DNA from 4 places in the Modestobacter sp. L9-4 genome. Region 1 is predicted to be linked to each of the others. Evidence: predicted binding sites of a transcription regulator. Region 1 holds the regulator's gene; each other region holds the start of a gene.
What was found. Region 1 encodes LexA, which represses DNA repair genes until DNA is damaged. Its sites were predicted from a motif close to TCGAACANNTGTTCGA; they were not measured.

Region 1 (4,554 bases):
CTCGCCGAGACGGCCGGTTCCGAGGTCCTCGAGGCCCTCGTGCAGCGCCGCGACAAGCCCGACGCGGGCACCTACGTCGGCTCGGGCAAGGCCAACGAGATCCGCGACATCGTCGCCTCCACCGGCGCGGACACCGTGATCTGCGACGGCGAGCTGACCCCCGGCCAGCTCAACCAGCTGGAGAAGATCCTCAAGGTCAAGGTGGTCGACCGGACCGCGCTGATCCTGGACATCTTCGCCCAGCACGCCACCAGCCGGGAGGGCAAGGCCCAGGTCGAGCTGGCGCAGATGCAGTACATGCTGCCGCGCCTGCGTGGCTGGGGTGAGTCGCTGAGCCGGCAGGCCGGTGGTCGTGTCGCCGGCGGTGGCGGCATCGGCACCCGTGGCCCGGGTGAGACCAAGATCGAGACCGACCGTCGCCGCATCCGGTCCCGGGTCAGCAAGCTCCGCAAGGAGATCGCCGGCATGTCGACCGCCCGGACGACGCAGCGCAACTCCCGCGACCGCAACGCGACGCCGAGCGTGGCGATCGCCGGCTACACCAACGCCGGCAAGTCCAGCCTGCTCAACCAGCTCACCGACGCCGGTGTGCTGGTGCAGGACGCGCTCTTCGCCACCCTGGACCCCACGGTCCGGCGCGCGGAGACCGTCGACGGCCGGGAGTACACGCTCACCGACACCGTCGGCTTCGTGCGGCACCTGCCGCACCAGCTGATCGACGCCTTCCGGTCGACGCTGGAGGAGGTCGCGGCCAGCGACCTGCTGCTGCACATCGTCGACGGGTCCGACGCCGACCCGCTGGGCCAGATCAACGCCGTGCACACGGTGCTGGCCGACATCGACGCCTCCTCGGTCCCCGAGCTGATCGTGGTCAACAAGGTCGACGCGATGAGCGAGGAGGACGTCCTCCTGCTCCGCCAGGCGCTGCCCGGCGCGGTCTGGGTCTCCGCCCGCACCGGTGAGGGCCTGGAGGCGCTGCGCGACGTGATCGCCGCGCGGCTGCCGCACCCCGCCGTGCACGTCGAGGTGCTCGTGCCCTACGACCGCGGTGACCTGGTCGCCAAGGTGCACCGGGACGGCGAGGTGCTCGAGGAGGTCCACGAGGCCGAGGGCACCCGGCTGGTGGCGCAGGTCGACGCGGGGCTGGCCGCCCTGCTGGAGCCCTACCCCGCACCGGCCCTCGAGGTCTGAGCGAGGACCCCGCCACCACCGCCCGGTGGGTGCGGCGGGGTCAGCAGCAGGGCCGTGCCGCACCGCGGCGCGGCCCTGCTGCGTTCCCGGGACGCGCGGTCGGGGCCGGTACGGTGACGCGGTGGCCAGCAGCGGAGCGTCGCGACCGCTGACCCGGCCCGAGGACGCCGCCGCGCCGGTGACCGGCACCGGCCGCCCGCCGTGGTGGCTGCTCGCCGTCGCCGCCGTCGTCCTGGTGGCCGTGACGGTCGACCTGCTGACCGGTGGGGTGCTGGAGGCGCTGGACCTGCGGGTGTCCGGCGTCGTCGACGGCTGGGACCTGCGCCACTCCGCCCTCTACTGGCCGGTGTGGGTGTTCACCCAGGCCGGTGGCCGCGGCACCGTCCTCATCGTGCTGGCCGGGCTCGTCGCCTGGACCGCCGTCCGGCGGCGCACGTACGTACCGGCGCTGCGGATCCTGGCCGCGCTGGTGCTGCTCACCGCCGTCGTCTACGCGTTCAAGTGGGGCACCGGCCGCACCGCCCCGGAGTACCCCGGCTCGTACTTCCACCGCGGGGGCGGCAGCTACCCGTCGGGTCACGTCACCAACGCGGTCCTCATGTGGGGCGTGGCGCGCTGGCAGGCCGTGGAGTTCGGGCTGCCGGCGTGGGTGCAGCGGGCCGCCCGGCTGCTCGCCGTCGCGGGACCCTTCGTCAGCGGCATCGCGATGGTCGCGCTCAACTTCCACTGGGTCAGCGACGTGCTGGCCGGGCTGGCCGTCGGCGTGCTGCTGTTGGGCGTGGTTCATGCGCTCGACACGCTGCCGGTGTCACGCTGGGCCCGTGCTCGAGCGGGCCGACAGCCGTCGTGACCGCGCCCGCCGCCGCACCCGGGTGGCCGGCGCGGCGCTGACCGCACCCCTGGGCCTGCTGGTCGTGCTGCCGGTGTCCCCGGCCGTCGCGGCCGAGGCGTACGGCGCCCCCACCACGCGGTGCGAGATCACCGACCCGCGGCTGCCCGAGCTCTCCGGGCTGGTGGGCGTGGGCGACGGCATGCTGGCGATGAACGACGGTGGCGACCGGGTGGAGGTCTACGCGCTCGACGGCGCGTGCACGGTCGGCGAGGTGCGCACCGCCGACGTCGACCCCTACGACCCCGAGGACCTCGCCGTGGGCGCCGACGGCACGGTCTGGCTGGCCGACACCGGGGACAACGAGCAGAAGCGGGAGACCGTCGCGCTCATCGGGCTGCGCACCGACGGCAGCAGCACGCTGACCCGGCTGACCTACCCCGACGGTGCGCACGACGCCGAGGCCCTCCTGCTGGCCCCGGACGGGACGCCGTACCTGGTGACCAAGGAGGTGCTCGGCGCCAGCTCGGTCTACCGGCCCGACGCCCCCCTGGCCGACGGTGCGACGGTGCCGATGACCCGGGTGCTCGGCATGGGCTTCACCCTCACCGGCACGCCCGGGGGGCCGGTCGGACGGGCGGGCCAGCTGCTGGTCACCGGGGGAGCGGTCTCCGCCGACGGGCAGCGCATCGCCCTGCGCACCTACACCGACGCCTACGTGTGGCCGCTGACCGGTTCGGACGTCACCGGGGCGCTCAGCGGGTCGCCGGTGCGGGTGCCGCTGCCGGACTCCCCGCAGGGCGAGGCGATCGCGTTCGCCGGTGACGAGCGGAGCCTCCTGGTCAGCAGCGAGAGCCTGCCGGCGGCGGTGACCCTGGTGCCGGTCGCCGGCGACCTCGCGCCCGCGCCGCCCGCAGCCGGGGACGACGGTGCTGCCGCCGCGGCGCCAGCCGAGGCCGCCGACCCGTCCCGTCCGGTCGGTCCGGTCACGGCCGGGCTGATCGCCGCCGGCGTGGCGACGGGGCTCATCTGGATCGGCGGCCGGTTCCGCCGTCGCCAGGCCTGACGAAGGCCCCCTCGCCTGCGAGGGGGCCCTGGTGGTGCCGCTGTGGCCCACCGCTGCCCGAGGGGCAGCGGTGGGCCGACTGGTCAGACCCGGCGCAGCACGGTGACGACGCGGCCGAGCACCGTCGCGTCGTCGCCGGGGATGGGCTCGTACGCCGGGTTGTGCGGCATCAGCCAGACGTGGCCGTCGCGGCGCTTGTAGGTCTTCACCGTCGCCTCGCCGTCGATCATCGCGGCGACGATCTCGCCGTTCTCCGCGGTGGGCTGCTGACGGACGACGACCCAGTCGCCGTCGCAGATGGCCGCCTCGACCATCGAGTCACCGGCGACCTTGAGCATGAAGAGCGTGCCCTCGCCGACCAGCTCGCGGGGCAGCGGGAACACGTCCTCCACCGCCTGCTCGGCCAGCACCGGGCCACCGGCGGCGATCCGCCCGACGAGCGGGACGTACGTGGGCCGCGGGTTGCTCGTCTCGTCGGCAGCAGCAGCGGTGGCCTGCGTCTCGGCGGGCGACTCGGCCATGACGGTGGTCTCACCGGGCATCCGCACGTCCAGGGCGCGCGGCCGGTTCGGGTCGCGGCGCAGCCAGCCCTTCCGCTGCAGCACCGAGAGCTGGTGGGCCACCGAGGAGGCCGAGGACAGCCCGACGGCTTCGCCGATCTCGCGGACCGAGGGCGGGTAGCCGCGGCGGTCGATGGAGTCGCGGATGACCTCGAGCACCCGGCGCTGACGCTGGGTCAGGCCGTCGCCGGCCTCCCCGCGGTCGGGGAACTCGCGGACCGCGGCCACCGCCCCGGTCCCGGTGGTGGCGTCGGCGGCCTGGGCCGTCGCGCGGGTGCGTCGCGAGGGGCTCGTGCCGCCTGCCGTGGGGCCGTCGGCCGCCATGTGTCCTCCTCGTCCGGCTGCCGGGGCAGCGGTACCCAGTGGCCCACCCGGCGCCTGGGGCCGGGAGAGCTGTCCGGTCAGCGATCTCGGTGTCACGGTAGCGGGTTACACCGGTGTTGTTCAAACACCTGTTCGAAGATGTCGCGCGTCAGGGGTGGGACTTGTCGGAGGGATGCGGTAGACATCGCACAGACGTTCGATTCGAACAGGCGTTCGAGGCGACCACCTCCCGGTGGCCGGCCTCGGGGGGACCGCCCGCTCGCGCCGGACGCCCGACGACGTCCCACCGCCAGACCTCCAGGAGCACCCCGATGGTCAGCCCGCAGCAGCTCGACGCCCCCGTCCCCGTGTCCGCCGCCTCCGTGTCCTCCGCCCCCGGGGCACCCGTACCGGCGCCCACGCCGCCGTCGCCGTGGCGGCCCGTGGCCGCAGCCCGCCGGGTCGCCGCCCGTGTCCCGGCGGCGACCGGCCGTGGGCCGCAGCCGGCCGCGCCCGCCACCGCCCGGCGCGACGCGGCCCGCCCGGGGGCCCGCCCGGCGCGGCTCGACGGGCTCCCGGCCGGGCGGGCCGTCCGTGGCGGTTGC
Region 2 (4,554 bases), 190 kb from region 1:
GCACTGTGGACCCTGCCCGCAGCCGCCGCCGGTTGGCTGCTCGTCTCCGCCCCCGATCTCCTTGAGCAACTCCTCCTCCCCGGCTCGCTCTGACCCGGCCGGACGCCACTCCCCCCGCCGACTGCGGGCTCCGCGGGACGCCGGGACATCGGGCGACGCAACGACCGGGTGACACATCGGCCAGTCGGCACGTCCACATGACGGCACAGCCACATGACGGCACAGCCACATGACGGCACAGCGGCACGACGACAGAGCCGCACGACGACACGGCGACGTCGGCCACGACGAAGCCGCGCGGGCACGCCGGCGCACAGCTGTCGGCAAGCGAGCCGTCAGGTGAGGAGCGGGCCGATCAGGATCTCGGTGCCGTCAGGTCGCCAGGTCCGCCACCGGTGACCGGGCGGCGCCCCGTCGTCACGCTGGACGCGGAACCCGTGGTGGACCTTGGTGTGGTGCCGTTCACAGAGCAGCGCCGAGTTGTCCAGTGACGTCTCGCCGTCGTTGATCCACTCCACCAGGTGGTGGACGTCGCACCAGTGCGTCGGTGCACCACACCCGGCGAACACGCAGTGCCCGTCGCGGTTCTCCACCGCCCGGCGCAGGTGCGGCGGCACCACCCGGTGCGTCCGACCCACGTCCAGTGGGAGCCCGTCGGGGCCGAGCACGATCCGGGTGACCGTCGAGTCGCACGCCACCCCGCGCGCTCGGGCCGCCGACAAGGTCGAGCCGAAGCCGGTGCGGGCCGCCTCCGGGCCGGTGGCCGGGTCGACGAGGTCCTCCACATCGATCGTGACGACGACGTGCGGCTTGACCGTGCGCAGCACCGGGAGGTTGCCGGAGGCGAGCTGGTTCTCGGCCAGCTGCACGAGCGCGTCGGCGTTCTGCTGGCTCCGCGTCCGGTCATCGCCCTTCGGGCGGTCGGCCTGCGCGATCGACTCCACCGCCGTGGCGACCTTCTCCCCCGCCACCGGGTCGAGGTGGCCGCCGAAGTCCCAGCCGTGCTCGCCCCTGGACATCCAGAACCGGCGGCCCTCGGTCGGGTCGGGCTCCGGCCCGTCCGGGTCGACCCCGGCGACGTAGGAGGCCACGAACTCGGCCAGCTTCTCGTGCGTCTGCGTGGCCGCCACCAGGGCCATCGCGCCGTCGACCTCGGCCATGTCATGGCCCTGCTCCACCGCAGCCGCCAGTCGCGCTGGGGTCAGCTTGCGGCCGATCTCCACCACCTTCGCTGCGGTCACCGACCCCTCCGAGGCCGCAGCAGCCACCGCCGGCATCCGCTCGCCCACCCGGCCGGCCCGCACGAAGCGCTCCGCATCGCCCTTGGACAGCAGCCCGTGGCCGATGAGCCAGGACTGCATCGACCTCAGGCCGTCGCGCTCCGGCGCCTGGGTCAGCTCGCACTCACGCACCGTGCGGGCGATCTCCGCGGACAGCTGGTTGTGCGCCTGCAGCAGAGGGGCCAGTCGATCCAGCAGGGGCCCGCCGAACGACGACGTCAGGTCCTCGGCACCCAGGGCCTCCAGAGCCGACCGCAACTCGCTCACGACCACCCCCGTCCGCCGTTCGAACACGTGTACGAATGGTACGGCAGATCGGGATGTCACTCAAGACGAAACCGCAGCTCAGCGGCTTGTCCACAGATCTGGGCCGTGTCTTGACAGCAGACCGTCGACCGACTTCTCGCGACCCGGCAGCACGCAGCGGCGGCCACCGCGTCGGGCGCCCAGCGACGTCCGGACTCGCACCCAGCCCGCCGACGCACCGGCTCGTCAGCCCGGCCTGCCGACCGCCCACGGGCTCCCGGAAGGGCCCGGCACAATCGCCCACGTGACGACCGACCCGGTGATCTGCTCGGCGAAGGGCTGCCGGGAACCGGCGTCCTACCGGCTGATCTGGAACAACCCGAAGATCCACACACCCGACCGCGAGAAGGTCTGGGCGGCCTGCCCCGCGCACCGCGACTCCCTCTCCGACCACCTGTCGATCCGCGGCTTCCTCCGCCGCGTCGACCCGCTGGAGCAGCCCGAGTAGGTTCCCCCGTGCACACGGGAGCCCGGGCGCGGGCTGAGAAGAGCGGACGAACCCCGCCGACCGTCCACACCTGATCCGGTCCATGCCGGCGGAGGGAGCTGCCCGATGCTCGCGGCGCACTTTCACGGAGCCCACCAGCCACTCGCCCTGGACGACGTCCCGGTGCCCGAGCCCGCCGCCGACGAGGTGCGCGTCCGGGTGCACGCCGCCGGCGTCTGCGGCACCGAGCTGCACTTCACCGACGGGCTCTACGCGCCGTCCCGGACGCCGATGACGCTGGGCCACGAGGCCGCCGGCGTGGTCGACGCGGTCGGCGCCGACGTCACCGGCTGGGCACCCGGCGACCGGGTCGCCGTCTACTACTACCTGTTCTGCGGCAGCTGCCGCTGGTGCCTGCGCGGCCGGCAGAACCTGTGCCTCGCCCCGCGCGGCGTCCTCGCCTTCGCCGCCGACGGCGCCTTCGCTGAGCAGCTCGTCGTCCCGGCGCACTGCCTGGTGCGGCTGCCCGACGAGGTGTCCTTCGACGCGGCCGCACCGCTGTGCTGCGCCGGGACGACGGCGGTGCACGCGCTCACCGAGGCCGCGGTCGAACCCGGCGAGGTCGTCGTGGTGCTCGGCAGCGGCGGCGTCGGGCTGGCCGTCGTCCAGGACGCACGCCGGCGCGGGGCCACGGTGATCGCGGTCAGCCGGGACGCCGCCCGCCGCGAGGCCGCGCTGCGCTCCGGCGCCACCGCCGCGGTCTCCCCCGCCGACGCCGCCGAGGCGGTGACCCGGCTGTCAGGCGGGCAGGGCGCCGACGTCGTCGTCGAGCTGGCCGGCGTGACCGCGACGCTGGAGCTGGCCACCGGCGTGCTCGGCCGCCGCGGGCGGCTCGTGCTGGTCGGCTACAGCGCAGACTCCCTCACCGTCAGCCCGCTGGGCATGGTGGTCGCCGAGCAGCGGGTGATCGCCAGCGTCGGCAACACCCTCGCCGAGCTGGAGGCCGCCGTCTCCCTGGCCGCGAGCGGGCAGCTGACCCCGCCGGTCGCGGCGACGATGCCGTTGTCCCAGGTCAACGAGGCCCTGGACCGGCTGCGCGCAGGCGAGGTGACCGGGCGGCTGGTGCTGCACCCCTGACCCGTCGGGGGCCCGTGCCAGGATCGGCCCCCGTGGCCAGACGCAGCAGCAAGGCCGATCCCCTCCCCCGCGAGGTCGGCGTGCTGGCGATCGTGGCCTTCGTCGTCGCGCTCGGCTTCGGCGTCGTGGCCCCGGCCATCCCGCTCTTCGTCCGCGACTACGGCGTCGGGACGACGGCCGTCGGGTTCGCCATCAGCGCGTTCGCGTTCTTCCGGTTCGTCTCCGCCTTCGCCGGTGGGGCGCTGGTCGAGCGCATCGGCGAGCGGGTGGTGCTCGCCGCCGGGCTCGCGATCGTCGCCGTCACCACCGGGCTCGCGGGGCTGGCCGGCACGTTCCCGCTGTTCGTCAGCCTGCGGGCCGCGGGCGGCATCGGCAGCGCCATGTTCACCGTGGCGGCGCTGTCGCTGCTGCTGCGCACCTCCCCGTCGGGCCAGCGCGGGCGGGCCGCGGCGACCTACCAGGGCGGTTTCATCCTCGGCGGCATCGCCGGACCGGCCGCCGGTGGCTTCCTCGCCGAGATCTCCCCACGGGTGCCGTTCTTCGTCTACGCCGGGTTCCTGCTCGTCGCCGGCAGCGTCGCGCTGGTGCTGCTCCGGCCCGCCGCGCTGCCGCCGGTCGACCCGCCGGTGACCCCGGGCGTCGACCAGGGCGGCGGCGCCGAGCCCTCGACCGCGGCGGTGCCACCGCCGGGCACGGACGGCGGTGGCCTGCGCGCGGCACTGCGCTCGCGGGCCTACCTCGCCGCGCTGGTGGCCAACCTCGGCGTGGGCTGGGTGCTGTTCGGGGTGCGCAACTCGCTGGTGCCGCTGTACGTGACCGAGGAGCTGGGCAAGACGGTCGCCTGGGCCGGCGCGGGCCTGCTCGCCGGCTCGATCGCCCAGGCCCTCGGCCTGCTGCGCGCCGGCCGGCTGTCGGACTCCTGGGGACGGCGTCCCTCGCTGGTGCTGGGCACGGGGCTGGCGACCGCGTCGATGGCCGTGCTGGTGCTGCCGCCGGCGACCGGGGCGTTCCTGCTGGCCATGGCCACGTTCGGGCTGGGCGCCTCGCTGCTGGCCAGCGTGCCGGCCGCGGTCGTCGGCGACGTCAGCCCGGGACGGGGCGGGAAGACGGTCGCGGTGTTCCAGATGGTCGCCGACCTCGGAGCCGTGGCCGGCCCACTGGCCGCCGGCTGGCTCACCGACACGTTCTCGTTCCAGGTGGCGTTCGCCGTCAGTGCGGGCGTGCTCGGCCTGGGCGTGCTCGCCGCGCTGAGCATGCCCCGCCGGATCACCCCCGCCTGACCGGCGGACCCGGCCTCAGGCCCAGGGCGCCAGGGAGGGCAGCGGGCCGTCGGCCTGCAGGTCGGCGCCGTCGCCGCGGCCGGTGATCCAGGCGGTGACCGCCGGCAGGGTGCCGGCCACGGCC
Region 3 (4,554 bases), 130 kb from region 1:
GGCCGACGCCCACTACGTGACCGACCCCGAGCGGCTGTTCGAGGACCCCGGCTACCTGCTGGAGGTGGCCGGCGTCGACCAGGACACCCGGGAGCGCAGGGACGACAAGCGGTGGCGGGTGGTGATCGCCGAGGACTGCGACGAGTACCTGCGCACCGATGCGAAGCTGCGGGCCGGGGCGTCGCTGGGCCGGCTGCTCAACCTCTGCGACGGGATCCTCGGCCACGGTCTGCGGGTGGTGGTGCTGCTGACCACCAACGAGGACGTCGGCAGCCTGCACCCGGCGATCACCCGGCCGGGACGGTGCCTGAGCAGGGTGGAGTTCGCCCGGCTCGCGCACGCCGAGGCGCAGGCGTGGCTGGGTGCGGCCGCCACGGCACCGCCCGGGTCGGCGACCCTGGCGGAGCTGTACGCGCTGCGCGAGGAGCGCGCCGACCACAGCGACCGGGCACCGGACATCGGCGGCTACCTCTGACCGGAACGACGACGCCCCGCTCCCGTGTCCGGGAGCGGGGCGTCAAGCCGGTCTCGGTCAGACGGCGCCCATGCTGCGCCAGTAGGCGTTGAGCGCACCGTTGGTCTTGATCAGCCAGACCAGCGGGCCGATGAGGATGAAGGAGCCGAGCAGCACCCAGAGTCCGGTCGTGGCGCTGACCGGACGGGGGCGGCCCTGCCGGGCGTAGAGGTTGCCGACCTCGTTGGGCAGCACGAAGGGCGTGACGAGCCCGAAGGTGAAGAGGGCCAGGACCAGGCCGATGGCGCCGCCGACGCCCTCGCCGGAGTGCTGCTTCATCTCCTCGTGCGTGGCGAAGTAGTAGTACAGCGAGTAGAGGCCGAAGGTGATGATGCTCAGCCCGATGACGGCCCAGGTGCTGCGGACCTTGCCCACCGGGCCGAGCGGGCGGCCGTAGGGCGCGACGCCGTGCTGCATCGGCTGCGCCGGGACCATGCCGTACGGCTGCTGCCCGTAGCCGGCGACCTGCTGCTGCGGCGCGTAGTGGGCGGGCGGCGGCGGGGCCGGCGCGTAGGCCGGCTTGGTCGGCTGCTCTTCCATCGCGGACATCGTGGAACCCCCGTTCGAGCCGCCGGCACGTCCGGCAGCGGTCGCAGACGCTAGGCGTCGACCGGCCGCTCGGACCCATTTCCGGACGCATTCGTCCCGCGTCCGGCACATCCGCCCCACCCGTCGCTCGCGCGCGGCCCGGCCGGAGCCGGGCATGCCGACGCGATCGTCCCGCTCGTCGCCCCGGGGCGCGCAGGACGTCAGACCTGCAGGGCAGGACCGATGAGGATCTGCGAGCCGTCGGGGCGGTAGGTGCGCCATCGGCCGTCCGGTGGTCGTTCGACCCGGAACCCGTGATGGACCTTGGTGTGGTGGCGTTCGCAGAGAAGTGCGGAGTTCTCCAGGCTGGTGTCGCCGTGGTCGCGCAGCCACTCGAGCTGGTGGTGGACGTCGCACCAGTGCGTGGGCGCCGAGCAGCCGGTGAAGACGCAGTGCCGGTCGCGGCGTTCCACCGCCCGGCGGATGTGCGCGGGCACCAGCCGCTTGCTGCGCCCGACGTCCAGCGGCAGCCCGTCTGGGTCCAGCACCATCCGGGAGACCTTGGCGTCGCACGCCGCCCACCGGGCCGCCGCCGCGGACATGGTGGCGCCGAAGCCGGTCTCGGCTGCGTTCGCGCCGGTGCTCGAGTCGAGCAGATCGTCGATGCCGATGGTGACGACGAGGTGCGGCTTCTCGCTGCGCAGGAACGGCAGGTCACCACTGGCCAGCTGGTTGTCGCACAGCTGCACGAAGGCGTCGGCGTTCTGCTGGGCGCGGGTGCGCTCGTCGCCCTTCGGCCGCGACGCCTGCACGATCGACTCCAGCGCCGCCTGCACCTTCTCCCCGCCCACCGCGTCGAGGTCGAACCGGCCGGACACGCTGCCGTCAGCGTGCTTCGCGATGCTCAGCCGACGCCCCTCGGTCGGGTCGGGCTCCGGCCCGTCGGGATCGAGTGCGGCGAGGACGAGCTCGACCACCTCCCACAGCCGGGCCGGTGAGTTGATCGCCGCCTCGGCCAGCGCCTCGTCGAAGCCGCCCAGGTCGACGCCCCGCTCCGCTGCCTGCGCCAGCCGTGCGGGCGTGGCGACCTGGGCTGCGACAGCGACCTGGTCGGCGGTGATCGCGCCGGTGGCGAAGCCGGTCGCGACGGCCGGCAGGTGCTCGAGCGCACGCCCGTTCGCGACCAGCTGGACCGCACTGCTCTTCGACCAGCGGGCGTGCCCGCGCAGCCAGGACTGCATCGTCTTCAGCCCGTCGTGCTCGGCAGCGCCGGTCCTCTCGCACTCCCGCACGGTGCGGGTGATCGCGGCGACGAGCGCGGTGTGCGCTCGCAGCAGCGGCGTGAGGCGCTCGAGCAGCTGCGGCCCGAACACCGACGTGAGGTCGTCGGAGACGAGGGCGTCGACCGCCGACTGCAGCTCGTCCATCACACCTCCCGACCCGTTCGAACGCTTGTTCGAATCCTACCGTCAGGCGACCAGGCCAGCAAGACAAAAGTGCTGCTCAGAGGGCCTGATCCGATGTCCGGCGGCACGCCGGACAGGGCGCCGGCCATCCGCACACAGCGCCGTCCAAGACGCATCGTCCGTCGGCAGGTGCGAGGCTCCGGCCATGACCGACGCCGCTCCCCCGCCCGTCGACCAGGCTGTGCTCGACGACCTCCGTCACCGCCTGCAGCGCTGGCGCCGCGTCGAGCTGACCGGCACCGCCGGCTGGGACCGCGGCACCGAGCCCGGCTACCTCGCCGACCTCCTCAACGACTGGGCCACCGACTACGACTGGCGTCCGCACGAGGAGCGCATCCGCGCCCTGCCGTGGGAGCCGACCGCCCGCATGCGGCTGGTGCACCAGCGGGCGGCGGACCCCGGTGCGACCGCCGTCGTCCTGCTGCACGGCTGGCCGGACTCGGTGCTCCGCTACGAGCGGGTACTGCCGCTGCTGACCGACCTGCACGTCGTCGTCCCGGCGCTGCCCGGCTACCCGTTCGCCGCATCCCTGCCCGAGCGCGATCTCTCCTCGGCCGACATGGCGGCGATGGCCGAGGCGATGGCCGAGCTGGGGCACGAGCGGTACGTCGTCTCCGGTGGCGACATCGGCCGCGGGGTGGCCACGGCGCTGGCCGCACAGCACCCCGACCGGGTGGCGGCTCTGCACCTCACCGACGTCCCGACCGGCACTGTGCTGGCCGGTGAACCGGCGGCGCTGACCGACGACGAGCGCGACCTGCGCCGGCAGGTCGAGCGGTGGCGCGAGGCGGAGGGCGCGTACATGCACGAGCAGTCGACCCGGCCGCACACGCTGGCGGTCGCGCTCGGCGACTCCCCCGCCGGACTGGCGGCCTGGATCGTGGAGAAGCTGCGCGCGTGGAGCGACTGCGGCGGCGACGTCGAGTCGGTGTTCCCGCGCGAGGAGCTGCTCACCTGGGTCACCGCGTACTGGGTGACCGGCGCGATCGGGACGTCGTTCGCGCCCTACGCCCGGCAGGCCCCGCCGCTCGGGCGGATCGACGTCCCGACGGTGGTGAACCAGTTCCCGCACGACCTGGTGCAGGCGCCGCGCTCGGTGGCCGAGGGGCTGTTCGACCTGCGTGTGTTCGAGCACGGCAGCGCCGGTGGGCACTTCGCCGCGTGGGAGTGCCCCGACGAGTTCGTCGGGTTCGTCCGGACGGCGGTGGCGCTGGGCGCCTCGGCCGGCTAGAGACCGGGCTCGCACGCCCCGGCGCCGAGACGCGCGAGTCCCTCGAGGTCTCCGGCGGCGAAGTCGAACACGGACGACGCCTCGGGGTACATCAGCTGGGTCGGGTCGCTGACGTGCCCGAGCCCGACCGCGTGACCCAGCTCGTGCAACACGATCGCGCGGGCGACGTCGGCGCCACCGGGCTGGGCCAGGATGTCGGTGAACTGCGCCGCGTCCAGCGCCACCGACCCGGTCACGTAGACCAGCGGACCGCCGGCGCGCCCCACCGGCGTGCTGCCGCCCAGTCCGGCGACGTCCGCGGCGAGGTCGGCGTTCTCGGACACCTCGTCCCAGGTGATGAGCAGCGGAGCCCAGCGGTCGCCGTACCGGTCGGGTTGGAAGAGGTCCCGCGGCTGGCTCGGGGCCTCGTCGGTGGACCCGTCGTAGACGAACTGCAGGCCGGTGACGGCTGAGACGCGGGCGACGGCGTCCGGCACGAGCTGGTCGGCACCGAACGGCGCGTTGTCCGGGCGGACGACGTAGTGCACCGGGCGGCAGGGGTCGTAGGCGACCGGGGTGACGCCGTCGTCCTGCACGGCCAGGAAGTCGTACGCGCCAGCGCCCACCGGCGCGAGGGGCGGTGTGCCGAGCGGGTCGTCGGCGGCGTCGACGCCCGGGGTGGGCATGTCGGCCGAGGCGGCCGGCCGCGCCCCGGGCAGGAGACCGTGGTGGTCGGCCACGACGCCGAGGCTCACCACCGCCACGACCAGGACGGCGGTGCCCAGGCCGGTCCAGTTCCGTCGCCGCCGCTGCCGGGGCGGTGGGGCCGGTGTCCA
Region 4 (4,554 bases), 1.8 Mb from region 1:
CGCGGGAGCGACCTCATCGCCCTCGGCATCCGGCCGGGTCCGCACTTCGCCCCCGTCATGCGCGCCGCCCTCACCGCCCAGGACGACGGTGAGTTCATCGACCGGGACGGCGCGGTCGCCTGGCTGGCCCGGGCCGAGGCCGACGGGCGCCTCGGCCGGCTCCTCGCCGAGGGCCGACGGCCGTAGGACCCCGGCCCGTGCGCCGAGGGACACACCGGCCTGGGCCGATGGTCGTACACGTCCGGGTGTCGGCACGCAGATCGATTGCGCACGGAGTCCGCACGCGCCAGCATCTGGGCCAGCGCGACGCGTGATCATGCTGCGGGCCGCGGGGGACCAGCACTGCGTTCTGTCGTCGACGCTCGGGAAGACAACTCCATGACCGGCTACGTGCTCCGCCGTTCCGCGCTCTCACTCGGCCTGCTCGCCGCACTGCTGGCCGCCGGTGGCGCAGTGCTCATCAGCCTCGGCGTCCCGGTCTGGGTGCCGATCCTGGTCGCCGTCCTGGTCGTCGCGGGGCAGTACGCGCTGGCGCCCTACCTCGTGCAGTGGCTCATCCCGGCGCAGCGGATCGAGTGGGTCGGCGACCGCTACGACACCCGGCACGAGGTCGGGGAGATCGTCGCCCGGCGGTGCGCGGAGGCCGGGCTGAAGCCGGTGCGGCTGGGCATCGTCGACGACGGGACGCCCAACGCCTTCACGTTCGGCCACACCCGCGGCAACGCCCGCATCTACGTCACCCGTGGCCTGCTCGAGCGCCTCGACGAGCGCGAGCTGGACGCCGTCGTCAGCCACGAGGTCGGGCACGTCAAGCACAACGACGTCCTGGCCATGGCGGTCGCCGGCACCGTGCCGATCGTCCTGTACTTCGTCTACCTGTCGCTGCGCGGCAGCAACAACGCGAACACGGCCATCCCCGCAGTGGTCAGCTACGTCGGCTATCTGTTCTCCCAGCTGGTCGTGCTCTCCCTCAGCCGCGCCCGCGAGCTGGGTGCCGACCACTACAGCTGCTCGGTCACCGGGGACGGCGACGCGCTCTGCTCGGCGCTGGTCGCCATCGGCTACGGCATGGGCCAGGTCGACGCCCAGCGCGCGTCCGCCGCGCACGAGGCCAAGGAGGGCAAGGACAAGGAGCGGCAGAAGGTCCTGGCCAAGGAGGACCGTCGGCACCAGCGGATGCGGTCGGTCGGCGTCCTCGGCATCGCCGACCAGGCACAGGGCGCCACCGTCCTGGCCGCCCGCGAGCGTGGGCTGGACCCGCGCGAGGTGATCGGCGCGCTGCGCTGGGACACCTGCAACCCGTGGGCGCGCTGGACCCAGCTGTTCAGCACCCACCCGCTGATCGTGCGACGCATCGCCGCCCTGGAGGACAGCGGCCTGCCCGGCGCCCCGACGCGGTGGAGCGCCCACGAGGTCGCGCAGTCCTGCGTCGGCCCGGAGGTCACCCGCGCGCGGCGCCGCTTCTTCCTCGAGCTGCCGGTGCGGTACCTGCCGCTGATCGCGCTGCTCGTCGGTGCTGTCGGCTGGGGATCGCACCACTGGCTGCTGCTCGCGCAGGCCGCCACCGTCGGCGGGGTCGCGCTGTTCGTGCGCACTGCCTTCAGCCGCCCGCTCGCACCCAGCCGGCCGGTCGCCCGGGTCACCGAGCTGCTCACCCGGCTCGACGCCAGCCCGGTCACCGGCCTGCCCGTCGAGGTGCGCGGGCGGGTCATCGGCCGCGGGACCCCCGGCTACGTGCTGAGCCCCGACCTCGTCGTCCAGGACGAGTCCGGCTTCGTGCCGGTGCTCTACCTGCAGCCCTGGCCCTTCGCCCGCAGCCTCTTCGGCCTGCTGCGGGTGCCGGAGCTGCTGGACACCGACGTCGTCGTCCGCGGCTGGTACCGGCGCAGCCCGGCGCCGGTGCTCGAGCTGCGGGAGATGGTGCCGGCCGTGGGGGAGCGCGTGCGCGGGTTCCAGTGGGTCGTCGCCTACGCCGCCTCGGTGCTGATCGCGGCTGTCGGCGGCGCGGCCTGGCTCGTCATGGCACTCGCCGCCTGACCGGGCCGGTCGTCCGCGTACGGAGGACCGGCCCGTGCACTGCGTGAGGCCGGCGCGTGAGCTCGTCACCGGTGCCGTCCGCGCCGCTGTCAAGGGTGCGGCCGGATCTGTGGACAGGCGCCTGAGCTGGTCTTTCGGGTTGTAGGCGACTGCTCGCGGCGGTAGGATTCGAACAAGTGTTCGAATGCGTCGGGAGGTGTCCGTGAGCGAGATCCGGTCGGCCGTCGACGCGCTCGCGGCCGAGGACCTGCACGGGCTGACGAACGGGCAGACGTTGGAGCGGACGGCGGCGCTGGTGCAGCTGGCCAACCGGGTGGCGGCGGAGCTGACCCGCACGGTGCGGCACGGGGAGCTGACCCAGGCCGCCGAGCACGACGGGCTGAAGAGCATGCGGTCGTGGCTGATCGGGCATGCGCGGCTCGCCCCGAACGATGCGTCGAAGCTCGTGCGGTCCGGCCGTGTGCTGGAGCACTTCCCGGCGGTGGCCACCGGCTTCGCTGACGGGGAGGTCACCGCCGCGCAGGTCGACCTGGTGGCCGACGCCGTGCGTCCGGCCGACGTTGCCCGCGCCCAGGAGCAGGACGTCGACCTCGGCGCCTTCGACCGGGACTGGGCGACCATCGCGGCGGGCGCATCGCACGACGTGCTCAAGGTGGCGGTGCAGCGCTTCGCGGACGCCCTGGATCCCGACGGGCCGGAGCCGGACCCGACCGAGGGGCGGCGGCTGTCGATCGCGAAGCACGCCGACGGCAGCGTCACCGGGCGCTTCGAGCTGGATGCCGTCGGGGGAGAGAAGGTGGAAGCGGCGATCGAGTCGATCGTGCAGGCGAACCGGCCGAAGGGTGATGAGCGCACACGCGCGCAGCAGAACGCCGATGCGCTGGTGCAGCTGTGCGACAACCAGCTCGCCAGTGGTCATCTCCCGACGTTGCGCACGGTGAAGCCGCACGTGATCGTGACCGTCGACGTCGAGGACCTGGTGGACCCCGCGACCGGACCAGACGCCGCGCGCACCGGGTTCGGCGCCACGCTGTCGGCGGCTCGGGCGCGGTGGGTGGCGTGCGACTCGACGGTCACCCGGCTGGTGCTGGGCCCCGACGGGCTCCCGCTGGACGTGGGCCGGACGCACCGGGTGGTGCCGCCGCACCTGCGCAAGGCGGTGGAGCAGCGGGACGGACATTGCGTCTTCGCCGGCTGCGGAGCGCCGACGCACTGGTGCGACGTCCACCACCTCGTCGAGTGGGTCAACGACGGCGAGACGTCACTCGACAACTCGGCCTTGCTCTGCGAACGGCACCACACGAAGGTCCATCACGGGTTCCGGGTGGCACGTGACGACGGGGCACCACCCGGTCACCGGTGGCGCACCTGGCGACCTGACGGCACCGAGATCCTCATCGGCCCCCTGCTGCCCTGACCCTGCGGGCAGCCCTTCCGGTCGTGACGGTTCCGCATGGGCCTGCGGCTGCCGATGGTCCTGGCATGCGCAGGACCCTCCTCATGACCATCGCGGCGACCGCCGCGCTCACCACTGCCTGCTCCGGCGGGGCCGACGAGACCGCCGCCGCCCCGGCCACGGTCACCCAGACGGTCGTGGCGCCCGCTCCCGCCCCGGCACCCGCGCCGGCACCCGCGCCGGCCCCCGCCCCGGCCCCGGCCGCCGCCGCGGCCGCGGCCGTGCTCACCCCGGCGCCGGCGCCCGCTGCGGCGGCCAGCCCGGCAGCTGCCGTCGTCGACTTCACGATGCCGGACCTGGTGGGCACGAACCTGCAGATCGCCCAGAACACCGTCCAGGAGAACGGCGTCTTCTGGTCGGTGTCCCACGACCTGCTGGGCATCCGCAAGCAGGTGATGGACGGCAACTGGCAGGTCTGCGATCAGAACATCCCGGCCGGCCAGCGCATCACCGGCCAGGCCGAGGGCGCCATCGACTTCGGCGTCGTCAAGCTCGAGGAGACCTGCCCCTGACGGTCCGTCACGGTGCAGGTCCCAGCCCGGTCGGCGCGGAGGTCGGTCGCGCACAACCGGTCGTGGCACCATGAGTGCTCCAGCCACCCGACCGCGTCACCGATCAGGTCCGGGCGGCTCGTGTCACCGCTGGGCTGGACCTCCTGTCGAACAAGCGGCAGGAACAGGTGAGGACTCCCGATGGAGCACGCACAGCACGACGTCGTCACCGACTCCGAGCCCCTGCTCGACGGGCAGGCGCAGGCGCGGTACACCCTCATCAGTGCCCCCGGCTGGCCGGAACCGCAGGCGCTCGACGCCGCGGACGACGACGTCGCCGTCCAGCTCGGCCGGCGGCTCGCCCGGGTGCGGGACGAGGCGTCCCGGCGTCCGGACTGGCCGACCAGTCACCGGGTGGAGCGGTGCGTCGGCCCCGCCCGGCTGGTCCTCAGCGCGTGGGTGTCCCGCCGCTGACCGTGCGCCCGACGCGGGGACGGGACGACGGCCCGGCCCCGCGTCGGAGGCGTCACCAGCCGACGGCGCCGTGCCGGTCGGTGAAGGTGCCGGTCG

Region 2: KUM42_RS03675 (HNH endonuclease signature motif containing protein) is a predicted target of LexA. The motif match lies at 1,567-1,582, and genes of this name have one in related genera.
Region 3: KUM42_RS03935 (HNH endonuclease signature motif containing protein) is a predicted target of LexA. The motif match lies at 2,487-2,502, and genes of this name have one in related genera.
Region 4: KUM42_RS15925 (HNH endonuclease signature motif containing protein) is a predicted target of LexA. The motif match lies at 2,206-2,221, and genes of this name have one in related genera.

What each region holds. Positions count from the first base shown of each region.
Region 1 is NZ_CP077800.1:970,438-974,991, reverse strand. It holds gene hflX (GTPase HflX) at 1-1,191, shown strand, start outside; gene KUM42_RS04500 (phosphatase PAP2 family protein) at 1,313-2,041, shown strand; gene KUM42_RS04495 (hypothetical protein) at 2,013-3,086, shown strand; gene lexA (transcriptional repressor LexA) at 3,170-3,970, opposite strand; gene KUM42_RS04485 (LysM peptidoglycan-binding domain-containing protein) at 4,282-4,554, shown strand, end outside.
Region 2 is NZ_CP077800.1:777,261-781,814, forward strand. It holds gene KUM42_RS03670 (DUF6518 family protein) at 1-93, shown strand, start outside; gene KUM42_RS03675 (HNH endonuclease signature motif containing protein) at 336-1,547, opposite strand; gene KUM42_RS03680 (hypothetical protein) at 1,831-2,034, shown strand; TPP riboswitch at 2,039-2,149, shown strand; gene KUM42_RS03685 (alcohol dehydrogenase catalytic domain-containing protein) at 2,140-3,150, shown strand; gene KUM42_RS03690 (MFS transporter) at 3,183-4,430, shown strand; gene KUM42_RS03695 (maleylpyruvate isomerase family mycothiol-dependent enzyme) at 4,446-4,554, opposite strand, start outside.
Region 3 is NZ_CP077800.1:835,975-840,528, forward strand. It holds gene KUM42_RS03925 (ATP-binding protein) at 1-475, shown strand, start outside; gene KUM42_RS03930 (DUF4234 domain-containing protein) at 533-1,054, opposite strand; gene KUM42_RS03935 (HNH endonuclease signature motif containing protein) at 1,264-2,469, opposite strand; gene KUM42_RS03940 (epoxide hydrolase family protein) at 2,654-3,739, shown strand; gene KUM42_RS03945 (matrixin family metalloprotease) at 3,736-4,554, opposite strand, start outside.
Region 4 is NZ_CP077800.1:3,369,511-3,374,064, forward strand. It holds gene KUM42_RS15915 (CCA tRNA nucleotidyltransferase) at 1-186, shown strand, start outside; gene KUM42_RS15920 (M48 family metalloprotease) at 379-2,037, shown strand; gene KUM42_RS15925 (HNH endonuclease signature motif containing protein) at 2,240-3,454, shown strand; gene KUM42_RS15930 (hypothetical protein) at 3,520-4,005, shown strand; gene KUM42_RS15935 (hypothetical protein) at 4,186-4,458, shown strand; gene KUM42_RS15940 (SDR family NAD(P)-dependent oxidoreductase) at 4,511-4,554, opposite strand, start outside.